Linked DNA regions of Pseudovibrio sp. Tun.PSC04-5.I4. The protein of the gene in region 2 interacts with the protein of the main gene of each other region in a pairwise test. Links are inferred from orthologs where the notes say so. Each region holds a gene or a part of one and is shown on either strand. Other genes may lie near its edges. The genes, in order: ligA and leuS.

Evidence for each region.
Region 1: the proteins of leuS (region 2) and ligA interact in binary tests that used the Escherichia coli proteins (3 or more experiments, as listed by UniProt). The link is inferred for Pseudovibrio sp. Tun.PSC04-5.I4 from one-to-one orthologs.

Annotation. Positions count from the first base shown.
Region 1 is NZ_FNLB01000006.1:4,070,226-4,073,455, reverse strand. What follows is about bases 325-3,230. They hold ligA (NAD-dependent DNA ligase LigA), read right to left. Parts: upstream 2,921-3,230; coding sequence 728-2,920; downstream 325-727. Other genes in these bases: BLS62_RS24135 (glycosyltransferase family 87 protein), read right to left, coding at 3,085-3,230; BLS62_RS24145 (hypothetical protein), read left to right, coding at 325-681. Also shown: more of BLS62_RS24145, read left to right, coding at 1-324. UniProt on the Escherichia coli protein: DNA ligase that catalyzes the formation of phosphodiester linkages between 5'-phosphoryl and 3'-hydroxyl groups in double-stranded DNA using NAD as a coenzyme and as the energy source for the reaction.
Region 2 is NZ_FNLB01000006.1:3,036,561-3,040,014, forward strand. Bases 227-3,356 are described here. They hold leuS (leucine--tRNA ligase), read right to left. Parts: upstream 3,040-3,356; coding sequence 427-3,039; downstream 227-426. Other genes in these bases: lptE (LPS assembly lipoprotein LptE), read right to left, coding at 227-440; BLS62_RS19365 (YggS family pyridoxal phosphate-dependent enzyme), read left to right, coding at 3,252-3,356. Outside these bases: more of lptE, read right to left, coding at 1-226; more of BLS62_RS19365, read left to right, coding at 3,357-3,454.

The DNA.
Region 1 (3,230 bases), 1.0 Mb from region 2 along the record:
TTGTCTCCAGAATTATTGTTAGATCTAGCAGTATGCGAACCCAACCTTGATGGAGAAAAAAACATGCCGCAGGTATTGTGTAAATTCAAAAACTTTGACGACTTTTACGGCTCTTACTCTTCGCTTTGGAGCCAGATTAATAGCCGTGTCGGCCTGAATTCTGCTGATAAAGGACGCTTCGATAAAGCAATTTTTCAAGGCAAAGGAGCTATGCGGCAGTCCTATGACAACCATGTAGACGCAGCTCCTGAACTTGCCAAAGCACGCACGCAAATTGAAACTGTAGAGAAGAAGAAAAAAGCAGCTCTAACCTACGCTAATGCTTTGAGCCGTTTGGATTCTGAGATCAGTGCTAAAAAACAAATGCTGGATGTAATAGAAAGCAGGCTAGTAGAAAAAAAACTGGACCCTAAGAAAGATCAGAATTTTATAGATTCTCAAACTGAACTCAAAAAACTAATCAAAGCAAGACCTGTTGTGGCCAAGAAAAAGCTGGAATACGATAAACTTGCAAAGCTTTGTGATGACGTGACCAAAGCTTATGATAAACTCAAAAAAGACGTTTCCAAAAAAATTGAGATGAGCGTGCAATACGACAAGAAAAACCTGCTCGTTTACATCGGTAAAAAAGCGGAAGCCTCAGTAAAGCTAGTCGCTACACTGAAGTTCGGCCCGGGGTAAACCCCGGACCACGACTGAATTTTATAAGAGCCTGACCATTTTGCTTCTAATTGTCGCCGACAAGCTCGAACCAGTCGTCCTCTGAGATAACATCAATGCCAAGGCTTTGTGCCTTGGTAAGCTTGGAACCTGCTTTAGGTCCAGCAATCACCAGATCCGTTTTCTGGGAGACCGAGCCTGATACTTTCGCGCCCAAGCTTTCGGCCCGCGCCTTAGCTTCATCGCGGCTCATCCGTTCCAAACTACCTGTAAACACGAGTGTTTTACCTGCAACAGGGCTGCCTGAGCTATCGGCAACAACAACATTAAGTGGTGTAATTTCCGCCAGCAAAGCATCAAGGGCTTCTCGGTTATGTTCCTCCGCGAAGAACTCAACCAAGGCATTGGCAACAGTTCCGCCGATACCATCAATATCGTTGAGATCACGATAGGCATCCGAAGTCGTATCCGTCGCAGAATTCATGGCCTCATTAAAGCCAGTCCAGGAGGTATAAGCCCGAGCGAGCAGCTTGGCATTCCCCTCCCCGACATGGCGAATTCCGAGGCCAAAAATCAAACGGTTCAACTCAATTTGGCGTTTGCCATCAATAGCATCGAACAGTTTACGCGCCGAGACAGCGCCCCACCCTTCGCGGCTCCTTAACTTGTTAAATGAGCTCTTATCCCGTTCTGCTAGCGTGAATATGTCGGCAGGGCTGCGAACACCGCCCTTGTCCATGTCATACTCATAAAACGCCTCAATCTGTTTTTCGCCAAGACCCTCAATATCCAAGGCATTGCGGGATACGAAATGCTTTAGTTTTTCAATAGCCTGTGCAGGGCAAATCAAACCGCCAGTACAGCGGCGAATGACATCAACCTTACCTGAATTCGGGTTTATTTCACGAACAGCATGAGAACCGCAAGCAGGACAGATTTCAGGGTATTCAAATGAAACCGATTCAGCAGTACGCTTGCTCACATCAACATCAACGATCTGCGGAATAACATCGCCAGCACGTTGGATAATGACCGTATCGCCAACCCGTAAGTCCCTGCCACCACGAATAGATTCGCCGTCCTGACCGATGCCTTTAATGTAGTCTTCATTATGGAGCGATGCATTGGAAACCACAACACCGCCAACGGTAACAGGCTCAAGCTTTGCAACTGGCGCCAATGCCCCTGTGCGCCCAACCTGTATCTCGATGGCATTGAGGGTAGTAAATGCTCGCTCTGCTGGGAATTTGTGCGCAATTGCCCACCGTGGAGATCGGGATACAAAACCCAAACGGCCCTGCAGATCCAACCGGTCCACCTTGTAAACAACGCCGTCAATATCATAGCCGAGACCAGAGCGGTCCTCTTCAATTCCATGATAGACTTTCAGCAATTCCTCGGCGCTCTCACAGCGTTTCATCAGCGGGTTGATCTGGAACCCCCACTGCCCGAACAACTCCACCATTCCCATCTGCGTATCAGCAGAAATGTCGCTCATTTCGCCCCATGCATAGGCGAAAAACTTTAGCGGGCGGGTCTTGGTGATCTCCGAATTCAACTGACGCAGCGAGCCCGCCGCCGCATTGCGCGGGTTAGCAAACACCTTGCCGCCATTGGCTTCCATACGGGCATTGAGCGATGCAAAATCAGCATGTGCCATGTAAACTTCACCGCGCACCTCAACCACATCCGGCACGCCAGCAGGCAACACCTGCGGAATATCCTGAATTGTCAGCGCGTTAGACGTTACATTTTCACCCGTGGTGCCATCACCCCGCGTTGCCGCATAAACCAACCTGCCGTTTTCATAGCGCAATGATAGGGAGAGGCCGTCAATCTTGGGCTCAGCCGTGACAGCAAGCGCGCCCATCAACGGATCATACTTCAGGAAGCGACGCACCTTGCCAATGAAGTCCTGCACATCACCGTCGGAAAAAGCATTGTCCAAGGAAAGCATGGGCACCGCATGGGTGATTTTGCCAAAGCCTTCAGAAACAGCCCCGCCAATCCGTTCGCTTGGACTATCTGCCCGCACAAGCTCAGGAAAAGCAGTTTCCAGCGCCACATTGCGGCGGCGCAAGGCATCATAGGTCGCATCGTCAACAACAGGCGCATCTTCGGTGTGATAGGCTTTATCGTATTCAGCAATCAGCCCTGCCAGTCGCTCAAGCTCAAGCGCTGCGTCCTCAGCAGTTAAGGCTCCAACGTCTTTCAAAGAAGTATCAGCAAGGCTCACCGGTCTACCCACCTGTCTCGTCATCTATAAGGGAATTATCCTTATCGCCCCTGAGGATTACAAGCCAGCAAGAACAATGGATTTGGACAGGAATTCACGTGTCTCACTTTGCAAGGTTTTGTGAATTGCTTTGCGTGGATCTGCGTTTTTCACGTTTTCCCTGCGTTCCTCTGAAAAACGGTCTTTTCTCAGGCCGCGCCCAGTTCTTCATCATTATTCCCATCCTCAGGGAAGTTATCCCCCTCCTCACCAAGCACCTCGCAGGAGCTGACCATACGCACAATCACAACCATCAAGGCCAAAGCAGTGAAGATCGGCCCAACGGGGAAATTAT
Region 2 (3,454 bases):
AGCGTTTTATCGGTAGCCTTATCTGAAAGCACGAAACTGGTGTTTACGGTGATGCTGTAAGCCGTTGGTACATCAGCCAGCTGTTCAACCCCAACTTCGGCTCTGCGTTTATCTGTCAGAATTTCCAACTGATACTTGGAAGGAAGACCCTTGCCACCGCGATTGAATGCAAAGATCAAGTGGTTACGGAGAACCTGATTGATCCGCTTGATATTACTGGTATCGCCGTAGCCCGGAAAATCAATTGAGATAGCGGCGAGCTGACCTTGAACGGTTTGCTCTTCAACAGTTCCATCACCTGTTAATGTTGGGCTAACACCATATAGTGGGCGGAACTGACATCCGGAAAGAAGAAGGGCACCCGCAACAAGTGTTGCCCCGCCGAGAAGTACCCGACGGGAAAGGCGTCCTGAATTAGCAGGGCGATCAAACAACGACATTTACAATCCTCTGAGGTACCACGATGATTTTACGCGGAGCCTTGCCATCCAGAGCCTTCTGAACAGCCTCATGCGCTAGAGTAGCTTCTTCTACCTGCTCTTTGGAAGAGTCTCTTGCTACTGTTAGCTCACCTTTTTTCTTCCCATTGATTTGAATCGGAAGCGTAATGGTATTTTCTACGAGCAATTCTTCTTCCAGCGCAGGCCAATTTGCAGTGGAAACTAAGCCTTCATTGCCGAGCAATGACCAACATTCTTCGGAAAGGTGAGGTGTGATTGGTTCCATGAGCTGCAAGATGAAGCCAGCTGCCTCACGCACTGCATAAGCCATATCTGGCTTAGACAGGTCAGCCTGAAGAGCTTTGCTGATAGCGTTTGTGAATTCATAAAGACGCGCAACAGCACGGTTGAAGCCGAGGTTTTCAAAGTCTTTTGTGATTGCAGCAAGTGTTTTATGTGAAACTCGCCGTAGTGCAGTTGCGTCCTCACCAAACTCTGCTGGTTTAACGGTATTGGCTTCAGTCTTGGAGAAAACCTCATTGATGATACGCCATACACGTTGCACGTGGCGCCATGCGCCGATTACACCGTCTTCGGTCCAGATGATGTCCCGCTCTGGCGGGCTATCTGACAGAACGAACAGACGTGCAGTATCAGCGCCGTAAGTATCGATAATATCTGTTGGATCAACAACGTTCTTTTTCGACTTAGACATCTTCTCGATGGAGCCGATGGTAATAGGTGCGCCAGTTTCAGCATGAGCGGCTTTCCTATCCCCCTCGGTGCCTGTGATGTTAATCTCGGCTGGTGTTATCCATTTTCCATCGGCATCCTTATAAGTCTCGTGGTTCACCATGCCTTGAGTGAAGAGGCCTTTGAATGGCTCTTTGATATCAAGGTGTTTGGTGATCTGCATGGCACGAGCAAAGAAGCGAGAATAGAGCAGGTGCAAAATCGCGTGCTCAACACCGCCGATGTACTGGTCAACAGGCAGCCATTCGCTGGCCGTTTTCGGGTCAGTCGGGTTGCTGTTTTTTGGATCGGTGAAGCGCGCAAAGTACCAGGATGAATCCACGAAGGTGTCCATGGTATCCGTTTCGCGTTGAGCATCTTTGCCACAACACGGGCATTTCACATTGCGCCATGTTGGGTGACGATCCAGCGGATTGCCGGGACGATCGAACGTCACATCATCCGGCAGAACAACTGGCAGGCTTTCCTTCGGCGCAGGCTGAACACCACAGTCATCACAGTGGATGACAGGAATTGGACAACCCCAGTAACGCTGCCGGGAGATACCCCAGTCGCGCAGACGGTAGTTTGTCTCACGATGTGCTTGCTGCTGACCTTTTGCGGTCTGATTTTCCAGTTTATCCGAGATCGTGTTTTTGGCATCTTCGATGGACATGCCAGTCATGAAATCGGAATTGAAGATGGAGCCTTCGCCTGTGTAGGCTTCTGTTCCAACTTCAAATAGGGCCGGGTCTTCCCCTGCAGGCAAAACAACGGCTTTCACTGGCAGGTCGTATTTGTGAGCAAAGTCCAGATCACGCTGATCGTGGGCCGGACAAGCGAAGATGGCGCCTGTGCCATAGTCCATCAAAATGAAGTTTGCGACGTAGACTGGCAGTTCCCATGACGGGTCAAGCGGGTGCTTGACGCGCAGGCCAGTGTCGAAGCCAAGCTTCTCAGCCGTTTCAATTGCTTCAGCTGTTGTACCAATACGGCGACATTCAGCGATGAATTTCTGAAGGTCAGTTTTGGTTTCGGCCAGTTTTTGCGTGATTGGGTGATCTGGAGACAAGCCCATGAAGGATGCGCCATACAGCGTATCTGGACGGGTGGTGAAGATCTCCAGAGTATCGTCGCCGGTTGGAGCGGTTTCGGTAAACTCGAAATGCACCTTCAAGCCAACAGACTTGCCGATCCAGTTTTTCTGCATCAAGCGAACTTTTTCTGGCCAATCTGTCAGTGTGTCGATTGCTTCCAGCAGGTCTTCTGAGTGATCTGAGATCTTGAAGAACCACTGTGTCAGGTCTTTTTGCTCAACAAGAGCTCCAGAGCGCCAGCCTTTGCCGTCGATAACCTGCTCGTTGGCGAGAACAGTCATGTCGACAGGATCCCAGTTTACCTTTGCGTTTTTACGGTAAACCAAGCCAGCTTCGAGGAAGTCCAAGAACAGGGCTTGCTGCTGTGCGTAGTAATCTACGTCGCAGGTCGCAAATTCGCGGCTCCAGTCGAAAGAAAGACCAATGGTCTTCAGCTGACCGCGCATTGTCGCGATGTTGTCGTAGGTCCACCCTTTTGGGTGTACCTTTTTTTCAGCCGCCGCGTTTTCCGCAGGCATACCAAATGCGTCCCAACCCATTGGGTGCAGGACATTGTATCCGCGAGCACGTTTGAAACGTGCAACAACGTCACCCATGGAGTAATTGCGAACGTGCCCCATGTGCAGACGACCGGATGGGTAAGGGAACATCTCTAGTACGTAGTACTTCTCCCGCGGATCATCGTTGTCCGTCAGGAAGATTTCTTGTTCGTCCCATGCTTTTTGCCAGCGCGCTTCGGTTGCGCGTGCATTGTACCTATCCGTAGCCATTTATTCCGCCGTATGTTTGATTTCTGCCCTGAACAAGCAAATTACATTTGCTGGAACTGTCACCAGAAATTGTTGGCTTGGTCAAGCGGTAGACAGAGGAAAAACCTAGGAGTTTAGTCAGAATTTTCTCAATGGTGTGCAACTACTCTTGCTTTTGGGCCTTGGCACGCGCATTTCATGTCCCCACTATGTATTTTTGCCCGGAGTTAGAAATGAGCGACGCAGCTGCACTACGCCTTAAAGAGGTGAAAGAAAATATCGAGAAAGCAGAGATGGATGCTGAGCGTCCAAGTGGTTCTGCCTGTTTGATTGCAGTTTCGAAAACCTTTGAAGCATCAGATATTAAGCCTGTGCTGGAAGCTGGTCAGCGCGTGTTTGGTGAGAACCGCGTTCAGGAAGCCATGGGTAAATGGCC